2 regions of the Streptomyces sp. P9-A2 genome follow, and region 2 is predicted to be linked to the other one. Evidence: riboswitches for the same ligand, from Rfam matches in the RefSeq annotation. Region 2 holds a riboswitch; the other holds the start of a gene.
The links. Region 2 has a riboswitch for cobalamin ahead of V4Y04_RS07380 (cobalamin biosynthesis protein). Riboswitches for the same ligand answer to the same signal wherever they lie in the genome.

Region 1 (5,252 bases), 6.3 Mb from region 2:
GGCGTTCGGCGTCGGCCTGGCTCGGCAGCACGGCCACCGAGAAGTACGGCACGGAGTCGGCCTCCACCTCGGCGAGTCCGGCAAGGCGTTCCCCGGCCATGGTGGCCCGCTCGACGTACCGGGCCGCCTCCAGTCGCCCCGCACGCTCCATCGCCCGGCGCACCTTGGGGAAGGTGCGCCCCAGCTTCATCACCACGGCCGCGTCCGTCGCGGCGAGCCGGGCGGCCAGCTCCTCCTCGGGCAGCGTGCCCGGCAGGATGGTCAGCACCTCCTCGCCCTCGGCGAGCGGAGTACCCAGGCGGGCCGCGGCGGCGGACACCGACGTGACACCGGGGATCACCTCGGTGTCGTAGCGGTCCGCGAGCCGCTTGTGCATGTGCATGTAGGAGCCGTAGAAGAGCGGGTCGCCCTCGGCGAGGACGGCGACCGTCCGGCCCGCGTCCAGATGGACGGCGAGCCGGGCCGACGCCTCGGCGTAGAAGTCGTCGATGGCGCCCTGGTAACCGCCGGGATGGTCGGTGGTCTCGGTGGTGACGGGGTAGACCAGCGGTTCCTCGACGTGGTCGGCCCGTATGTGCTTCGCCGCGATGGAGCGGGCGATGGACCGGCCGTGGCGGGCGCTGTGGTAGGCGATCACGTCCGCCTCGGCGATGGCCTCGACGGCCCGTACGGTCATCAGGGACGGGTCTCCGGGGCCGAGCCCGACCCCGTACAGCTTGCCGCTCATTCTTCCTCGCTCGCGATCGCGTTGAGAGCGGCGGCGGCGATGGCGCTGCCTCCGCGACGGCCTCGGACGACCAGGTGTTCCAGGCCCGAGGGGTGGGCGGCCAGGGCGTCCTTGGACTCGGCCGCGCCGATGAAGCCGACGGGTACGCCGATGACGGCGGCCGGCCTCGGCGCCCCCTCCTCGATCATCTCCAGGAGGCGGAAGAGCGCGGTGGGCGCGTTGCCGACGGCGACCACGGCGCCCTCCAGGCGGTCGCGCCACAGCTCCAGCGCGGCGGCGCTGCGCGTGGTGCCGAGTTTCGCCGCCAGCTCCGGCACGGCCGGGTCGGAGAGGGTGCACAGGACGTCGTTGCCTGCGGGCAGCCGCTTGCGGGTCACGCCGCTGGCCACCATCTGCACGTCGCAGAGGATCGGAGCCCCGCCGCGCAGGGCCTCGCGTGCGCGGGCCACCACACCGGGGGTGTGACCGATGTCGCGGACGAGGTCGACCATTCCGCAGGCGTGGATCATCCGGACCGCGACCTGGCTGACGTCGGCGGGCAGGGCCGCGAGGTCCGCCTCCGCGCGGATGGTGGCGAAGGACCGGCGGTAGATGGCCGCCCCGTCCTTCTCGTAGTCGTAGGGGGTCACGATGCTCTTCTCGCTGCTCTCGGTCGTCGTACGGCTCATGAGGTGAGGGCCGCCAGTGCGGCGGCGAGGTGGGAGGGATCGTCCAGGGCGGTGGTGTGCGCCGGCCGCTCCTGGGCGACCATGCCGATCCGGTAGCCGCCCTCCGGGGCGGCGACCACGTCGATCCGGTCACCCCGGGGGTGGCCGCAGCGCCGCTCGCAGCCGGACCAGTACAACGGCAGGGGGGAGCGGCCCGCATCGGCGAGGGCGGCGGTCGCGTCCGCCCGCACGTCGGAACGCGACTTTGCGCACCCCGGCCGGCCGATGCAGGCACCGACGCGCAGCCAGGGGGAGGAGGCGTCGGTGACCAGGCCGGTGCCGGCGAGACGGGCCAGTGCGCCGGCCGCTGCCGTCGCGTTCGTTCCGGGGGCGGGGACGACGATGCCGCGCCACGGTGTCAGGCGCAGTTCGCCCGCCCGGACTTCGGCGGCCACCCGGGTCACGGTCCGCCACTGACGGGACGTGAGACGGCCCAGGGGTACATGGACGGACAGGGCCGCCCCGATCACCCCCGGCGGCGGTCCCTCCGCCGTGGCGCGGTCATTTGCGGCGCGGTCGTTCGGCGCCGGAACGCAGCCGATGCCGGCGTCGGTCAGGCGGAGCCGGACCGCACGCGTCAACTCGCCTGATTGGAGGCCCAGTTCGTCGACCCGCCAGACCTGCCTCCCTGTCTCCCGCAGCACGTCGAGGAACGCCTCGGCGGCGAGCAGCGCGGCCCCGGGCGCCGCGTCCCCGGACACCCGCAGCGCCCCGTCCGCCGAGCCGACGGCGAGCAGGGCGTCGCCGTCACCGAGCGCACGCACGGTCACATCGGCGCCGAGCCCGGCGACATCGCCGCGCCCGTCGTCGAGCGCGAACAGGAACCGCCCCGACAGTGCCCGCGCCGCCTCGCTCGCGCACAGCGACGCGTCCAGGGCCGACAGCCACGGCCGCACCTCCCGGGCACTCCGCCCGTCGAGACCGGACAGCGGGGAGGCGACGATGTTGCGGGCCCGTTCGTGCCCGTGCGACGGGAGCAGTCCGGCCGCGTCCAGCAGCCCGGCGAGCCGGGTACCGCAGTCGTCGCGCAGTCCACGCACCTGCACATTGCCACGCGAGGTCAGATGCAGTTCGCCGTCGCCCAGTCGGTCGGCCGCGTCCGCGAGCGCCTCGGCCTGCGGCACGGTGAGCACCCCGCCGGGCACCCGGACCCGGGCCAGCGCGCCGTCGTCGGCCGTGTGCAGCCGCAACGACCCCGGACAGGCGTCACCGCGGTCCCGGGAGACCGCTGTGGCCTGGGACGACGAGGGGAGGGGAGCCGTGGACATGGCGGCGAGCATACAGATCGGCACCCCGCCTCCAAGTTCTGCCCTCTTGCCCCGACCCTTACTATGTCTCTTGGCGGATCATCGGATCCGTCATCGCCATGACGGCGACATGGAGGAAGCCCGGTGCGAATCCGGCGCGGTCCCGCCACTGTGAGTCCGACCCCCACGAGGCCGGACGAGCCAGGAACTCCAGCCGTCTTGTACCACCCGGGGCGCGGATCCCGAGGAAGGCCGGCCGACGCATGCCGCATTCGTCCAGGGAGCGCTCGACGCACCCCAACATCCTGCTCCTGTCGACGTCCGACACGGATCTGCTCAGCGCCCGAGCGGCCGACGGCCCGGTGCCCTACCGCTTCGCCAACCCCTCCCGCCTCCCGCTCGACGACCTGCCCGCGCTCCTCGAGGGCGTCGGCCTGGTCGTCGTACGTCTCCTCGGCGGACTGCGCGCCTGGGAGGAGGGCCTCGACCTGCTGCTCGCCGACGGCCGCCCGGTCGTCGTCCTCAGCGGTGAACAGGCCCCCGACGCCCAGCTGATGGCCGCCTCCACGGTCCCCGTCGGCCTCGCCGCCGAGGCGCACGCCTATCTCGCCCACGGCGGACCCGACAACCTCGAGCAGCTCGCCCGCTTCCTGTCCGACACGGTCCTGCTCACCGGCCACGGCTTCGAGCCGCCCGCGCCCGCGCCCACCTGGGGCCCGCTGGAACGCACACCCCGCGAGGGCACCGACGGCCCGACCGTCGCCGTGCTCTACTACCGCGCCCACCACATGAGCGGCAACACCGCCTTCGTCCACGCCCTGTGCGACGCCGTGGAGAACGCGGGCGGGCGGCCCCTGCCGCTGTACGTGGCTTCCCTGCGCGCCCCCGAATCCGAACTGATCGACGAGCTGCGCGCGGCGGACGTCATCGTCACGACCGTCCTCGCGGCCGGCGGCACCAAGCCCGCCGAGGCGTCCGCCGGTGGCGACGACGAGTCCTGGGACGCGGGCGCGCTCACCACCCTGGACGTACCGATCCTCCAGGCCCTGTGCCTGACCGGCTCCCGCACCGCCTGGGAGGAGAGCGACGAGGGCGTCTCCCCGCTGGACGCCGCGAGCCAGATCGCCGTGCCCGAATTCGACGGCCGCCTGATCACCGTGCCGTTCTCCTTCAAGGAGATCGACGCCGACGGCCTCCCGGCCTACGTCGCCGACCCCGAGCGCGCCGCCCGCGTGGCCGGCATCGCCGTGCGCCACGCCCGCCTGCGGCACATCCCGGCCGCCGACAAGCGCCTGGCCCTCGTCCTGTCCGCCTATCCGACCAAGCACTCCCGCATCGGCAACGCGGTCGGCCTGGACACCCCCGCCAGCGCGGTGGCCCTCCTGCGCCGGCTGCGGGACGAGGGATACGACTTCGGCGACACCGACGTCCCCGGACTGGCCTCCGGAGACGGCGACGAACTGATCCGCGCGCTGATCGAGGCGGGCGGCCACGACCAGGACTGGCTCACCGAGGAACAGCTCGCCCGCAACCCGGTACGCATCCCGGCCGCCGACTACAAGCGCTGGTACGCCACTCTCCCCGAGAAACTGCGCACGTCCGTCGAAGAGCACTGGGGCCCGGCGCCGGGCGAGATGTTCCTCGACCGCAGCCGCAACCCGGAGGGCGACATCGTCCTCGCGGCCCTGCGCCGCGGCAACCTGCTGATCCTCATCCAGCCCCCGCGCGGTTTCGGCGAGAACCCCATCGCCATCTACCACGACCCCGACCTGCCGCCCTCCCACCACTACCTCGCCGCCTACCGCTGGCTCGCCGCGCGGGCCGAGGACGGCGGGTTCGGCGCGGACGCCATGATCCACCTCGGCAAGCACGGCAACCTGGAGTGGCTGCCGGGCAAGAACGCCGGCCTGTCCGCCGCCTGCGGCCCGGACGCCGCCCTCGGCGACCTCCCCCTGATCTACCCCTTCCTGGTCAACGACCCGGGCGAGGGCACCCAGGCCAAGCGCCGGGTTCACGCCACCCTCGTCGACCACCTCGTCCCCCCGATGGCCCGCGCCGACTCCTACGGCGACATCGCCCGCCTGGAACAACTCCTCGACGAGTACGCCCAGATCTCCTCCATGGACCCGGCGAAGCTCCCGGCGATCCGCGCCCAGATCTGGACCCTCATCCAGGCCGCCCGCCTCGACCACGACCTCGGCCTCGACGACCGCCCCGACGACGACGGCTTCGACGACTTCCTCCTGCACGTCGACGGCTGGCTCTGCGAGGTCAAGGACGCGCAGATCCGCGACGGCCTCCATGTCCTGGGCGCCCCGCCCGCCGGCGCCGACCGGGTCAACCTCGTCCTGGCGATCCTGCGCGCCCGCCAGATCTGGGGCGGCGTCACCGCCCTGCCCGGCCTGCGCGAGGCCCTGGGTCTCGACGAGTCCGCCGCCACCCGCACCACGGCCGACGAGGCGGAGGACAAGGCCCGCGCTCTGGTGCAGGCGATGGAGGACGCGGGCTGGGACCCGGCCGCCGTGCCCACCGAGCACGGTGAACAGGTCGCCGCCGTCCTGGAGTTCGCCG
Region 2 (5,252 bases):
TCAAGCCCAAGGTTGCGGTGGCGATGTCCGCCGTCCTCAACCTGGTGGGCGCCTTCCTCTCCGTGGAGGTCGCCAACACGATCTCCAAGGGCCTCGTCGACGAGGCCGGCATCCGTCCCGAGGTCATCTTCGCCGCACTGGTCGGCGCGATCCTCTGGAACCTCCTGACCTGGCTGGTCGGTCTGCCGTCCAGCTCCTCGCACGCCCTGATGGGCGGCCTGATCGGCGCCACCGTCGCCTCGGCGGGCTTCGGCGCGGTGCACGGCGACGTCCTGGTCACCAAGGTGCTGATCCCCGCGATCGCCGCGCCGCTGGTCGCCGGCCTGGCCGCGATGTTCGCGACCCGGCTGACCTACCGCATGAACCGCAAGTCGGCCGACAGCAAGTCCTCCGAGAAGGGGTACCGCGCCGGACAGATCGCCTCCGCCGGCCTGGTCTCCCTGGCCCACGGCACCAACGACGCCCAGAAGACGATGGGCATCATCACCCTGGCCCTGGTCGCCGGCGGCACCCTCGCCCCGGACTCCGACCCGCCGCTGTGGGTCATCGTCTCCGCGGGCATCGCCATCGCCCTCGGCACCTACCTCGGCGGCTGGCGCATCATCCGCACCATGGGCAAGGGCCTGACCGACCTCCAGCCGCAGCAGGGCTTCGTCGCCCAGACCAGCGCCGCGACGGTCATCCTGGCCTCCTCCCACCTCGGTTTCTCCCTGTCCACCACGCACTCCGTCTCCGGTTCCGTGATGGGTGCGGGCCTGGGCCGCAAGGGCGGCGTGGTCCGCTGGTCGACGGCCACCCGGATGTTCGTCGCCTGGGGGCTGACGCTGCCGGCGGCGGCCATCGTCGCGGCGATCGCCGAGTGGGTCTGCGGCTTCGGCAGCTGGGGCACCGCCCTCGTCGCGGTCTTCCTGATCGCCTCCAGTGCGGCGATCTGGAAGATCTCCCGGCGCGAGGTCGTCGACCACACCAACGTCAACGACACCGATGACACCGCCGTCGAGACCGCCATCGACACCGAAGGCACCGACAAGGAGCGGAGCGGCGTCGTGACCGTGGCCATGGCCGCCGTGGCCACCCCTCCGGCGGGCCCCGTGGCCGAGGACCTCTCGGCCACCATCCCGGCTCCCGTCGATCCGGTGGTCCCTCCGGCCAGGACCGCGGTCTGACCCCGCGGGAAGACACGCAGGAAGACATGCAGGAAGACACGTAGGAGAAGAGCACCATGAAGATCGACTGGGCGGCCCTCGGTTCCGTCTTCGGCGTCAGCCTCGTGGTCACCGTGGCCCTGGTGGCCCTGTTCACCCTGGGCATCACCGGCCTGTCCCGCCGTGAACGGGCCGCCGCCCAGGGCGAGTCCGCGGCCTTGGCGGTCACCGGCGCCTACGCCTGCTTCGCGGCCTGCGCGGCGGCGGTGGCGTACGGGATCTACATGATCATGGCCTGATCCATGGCCTGACGGCTGCCTGATTCCAGGGCAGGATCCGGGCCGGCGTCCCGGTCCGGGTCATGTCGTCCGCCCGGCGGGCGGTGCGGGGCACGTTGCCTCCGTACCGCCCGTTTCGTGTTCCCGGACCACCCGCCCACCACCGGTCCCGGACCGCCCGCCGCCGGGCCGTTTCCGCGCCGCCCGTCCCGCCGCGGAACCCCTTGCCCGCGGTTCGCTCTCCGATCACCCTCCGGAACCTCCCTGTGGGTCTCAGCACACTTCAGCCTCGCAGGTCAAAGGCAAGTTGACGGTTCTTCCGGACCGTGGTGAACTGCCGGAGCCATTACGGCGGCAGGAGAGGAAGCCGGTGCGAATCCGGCGCGGTCCCGCCACTGTCACCGGGGTGAACGACCCCGGGAGCCAGGAACTCCCACCGCCGGTCTCGTCGAACCAGGGCGTGGACACCCTGAGTGAGGACATACCGCCATGCCCGGCTGCCTGTTGAGGTCGACCAGCGATGCTCCGCCCCGGTTCGGGGCGGCCACTCCCACCGGATCCCTCACCGGCTGAACCCATGGGTGCCGATCGCGAGTTCGCGTACGGCGCCGCTGCCGGCCTCCTCGGTGACCTGCTTCTCGGCGATCCCCGCCGAGGGCATCCGGTCGCCGCTTTCGGGCGGGCCGCGGCTGCCGTGGAACGGGTTCTGTGGCAGGACGACCGGGGACGGGGCGTGCTGCACACCGCCGTCTGCGTCGGCGGGGCCGTCGCTCTGGGGAGCCTGGCCGCCCGCCTCGTACGGTCCTCCCCCGCCGCCTCCGTCGCCCTGACCGGCGCGGCCACCTGGGCCGTCGTCGGAGGGACGTCGCTGGCCCGGGAGGCCCGCGCCATCGGGCGCGCCCTGGAATCCGGGACCGCCGACGGAACAGAGGCGGCACGGGCGCGGCTGCCGCACCTGTGCGGGCGGGACCCGCAGGCGCTGGACTCCGAGGGGATCGCCCGCGCGGTCGTGGAGTCCGTCGCCGAGAACACCTCCGACGCCGTGGTGGGCGCCCTGGTGTGGGGTGCCGTCGCCGGTGTGCCGGGGCTGCTCGGGTTCCGGGCCGTCAACACCCTGGACGCCATGGTCGGCCACAGGTCCCCCCGCCATCTGCGGTACGGCTGGGCCTCCGCGCGCCTCGACGACGTCGCGGGGTGGCCCGGGGCGCGGCTGACCGCCGTACTCGCCGCGGTCGCCGGGCCGGATCCGCGGGGCGCCGTGCTGGCGTGGCGCGCGGATGCCGCGAAGCATCCGAGTCCCAACGCAGGGCCCGTGGAGGCCTCTTTCGCGGGCGCGCTCGGTGTCCGGCTCGGCGGGTCGCTGTCCTACGCCGGGCGGGTCGAGCACCGGCCCGTCCTCAACGGCGGCGGCCGGGCCGTGACCGTGGCGGACATCGATCGCGCGGTACGGCTCTCGGGGCGCGTCGGCCGGCTGGCACTCTGCGTCGGCGTCGCCGCGCGCATCGGCGTACGAGCCGTTACGCGGACCGCCTCCAAGGGGCGCGGGAAGGGGCGCACGTCATGACGGACCGTATGACGGGCGGTATGACGGGCGGCGGGCTGCTGGTGGCCGGTACGACGTCGGACGCCGGCAAGAGTGTGGTGACCGCCGGGATCTGCCGGTGGCTGGCGCGGCAGGGCGTCAAGGTCGCGCCGTTCAAGGCGCAGAACATGTCGCTGAACTCGTTCGTCACACGGGAGGGCGCCGAGATCGGGCGGGCGCAGGCCATGCAGGCCCAGGCCTGCCGCATCGAGCCGACCGCGCTGATGAATCCGGTGCTGCTCAAGCCGGGCGGGGAGCGGAGCAGCCAGGTCGTGCTGCTGGGCAGGCCGGTCGGTGAGATGAGCGCGCGCGGCTACCACGGCGGGCGGCAACAACAGCTCCTGGGCACGGTGCTGGACTCCCTCGCGCAACTGCGGGCCACGTACGACGCGGTGATCTGCGAAGGGGCCGGCAGTCCGGCCGAGATCAATCTGCGTCGCACCGACATCGTCAACATGGGGATCGCCCGGAACGCCTCGCTCCCCGTCCTCGTCGTCGGCGACATCGACCGCGGCGGGGTCTTCGCCTCCTTCTTCGGCACGGTCGCGCTGCTGTCGCGCGAGGACCAGGAGCTGGTCGCCGGTTTCCTGGTGAACAAGTTCCGGGGTGATGTGTCGCTGCTGGAGCCGGGACTGGACATGCTGCACGGTCTGACCGGGCGGCACACGTACGGCGTACTGCCCTTCCGGCACGGGCTCGGCATCGACGAGGAGGACGGGCTGGCGGTGTCCCTGCGGGGTGCCGTACGGGAGTCCGCGGTCGCCGCGCCGCTCGGCGAGGACGTGCTGCGGGTCGCCGTGTGCGCGGTGCCGCTGATGTCCAACTTCACGGACGTGGACGCGCTGGCCGCGGAACCGGGTGTCGTGGTCCGTTTCGTGGACCGGCCCGAGGAACTGGCCGACGCCGACCTCGTGGTGGTGCCGGGCACGCGCGGCACCGTACGGGCGCTTCAGTGGCTGCGGGAGCGCGGGCTCGCGGACGCGCTGAAGCGGCGGGCGGCCGAGGGGCGGCCCGTGCTCGGGATCTGCGGGGGCTTCCAGATCCTCGGCGAGCGCATCGAGGACGACGTGGAGAGCCGTGCCGGCCGGGTCGACGGGCTCGGGATCCTGCCCGTACGGGTGCGGTTCGCACGGGAGAAGACGCTCGAGCGGCCCGTCGGAAAGGCCCTCGGGGAGCCCGTCGAGGGCTACGAGATCCATCACGGGGTCGCCGATGTACGGGGAGGGGCGGCGTTCATCTCCGATGACGGTGGACGGAGCCTGGACGGCTGCCGGGCCGGGCAGACCTGGGGCACGCACTGGCACGGTTCGCTGGAGTCGGACGGCTTCCGCCGGGCCTTCCTGCGCGAGGTGGCCGCCGCCGCGGGACGCCGTTTCGTACCGGCCCCCGACACCTCGTTCGCCGCGCTGCGCGAGGAGCAGCTCGACCGGCTCGGCGATCTGATCGAACAGCACGCGGACACGGACGCGCTGTGGCGGCTCATCGAGTCCGGCGCCCCGCCGGGGCTGCCGTTCGTTCCGCCGGGAGCGCCCGCGTGAGCGCCGTGTCATGGTCGGCCGCCGGCTCGGCGGGGCGCCGGCGGATCGTGGTGGCGGCGGGGAACGCCGGCCCACGAGAGCACGGCGGCCGGGAGGCCGGGGTCGTGGACGGCCGGGAGGCCCGCCCCCGTACCGGCGGAGAGCAGATTTCGATCCCGGCGGTCCCGCGGCCCATGGCCGGGCCGAACAGTCGGACACCATCCGAAGGAGTGATCACCGCGTGAGTACGCCCTATCCCTTCACCGCCGTCGTCGGCCAGGACGACCTGCGGTTGGCCCTACTGCTGAACGCGGTGTCACCACAGGTGGGTGGCGTTCTCGTGCGGGGGGAGAAGGGGACCGCGAAGTCGACTGCCGTCAGGGCACTGGCCGCGCTGATGCCGGAGACCGAGGTCGTACCCGGCTGCCGGTTCTCCTGCGACCCCGCGGCCCCGGACCCGTCGTGCCCCGACGGACCGCATGAGTCCCGCCCCGGGGCGCGGCGCCCCACGGCACTCGTCGAGCTTCCGGTCGGTGCCTCCGAGGACCGGCTGGTGGGTGCCCTCGACATCGAGCGGGCGCTCGCGGAGGGGGTGAAGGCCTTCGAGCCGGGCCTGCTCGCAGGCGCCCACCGGGGGATCCTGTACGTCGACGAGGTCAATCTTCTGAACGACCATCTCGTCGACCTGCTGCTGGACGCCGCCGCCATGGGCGCCTCGTACGTCGAGCGC

Region 1: linked by a shared signal. The riboswitch ahead of cobN (cobaltochelatase subunit CobN) and the one ahead of V4Y04_RS07380 (cobalamin biosynthesis protein) in region 2 are both predicted to bind cobalamin.

What each region holds. Positions count from the first base shown of each region.
Region 1 covers NZ_JAZIFX010000001.1:7,901,189-7,906,440, forward strand. Annotated here, with positions in the region: gene V4Y04_RS35420 (precorrin-2 C(20)-methyltransferase) at 1-727, opposite strand, end outside; gene V4Y04_RS35425 (precorrin-8X methylmutase) at 724-1,395, opposite strand; gene cobG (precorrin-3B synthase) at 1,392-2,714, opposite strand; cobalamin riboswitch at 2,769-2,910, shown strand; gene cobN (cobaltochelatase subunit CobN) at 2,945-5,252, shown strand, end outside.
Region 2 covers NZ_JAZIFX010000001.1:1,627,280-1,632,531, forward strand. Annotated here, with positions in the region: gene V4Y04_RS07370 (inorganic phosphate transporter) at 1-1,166, shown strand, start outside; gene V4Y04_RS07375 (hypothetical protein) at 1,223-1,444, shown strand; cobalamin riboswitch at 1,737-1,875, shown strand; gene V4Y04_RS07380 (cobalamin biosynthesis protein) at 2,001-2,987, shown strand; gene V4Y04_RS07385 (cobyric acid synthase) at 3,008-4,543, shown strand; gene V4Y04_RS07390 (putative cobaltochelatase) at 4,764-5,252, shown strand, end outside.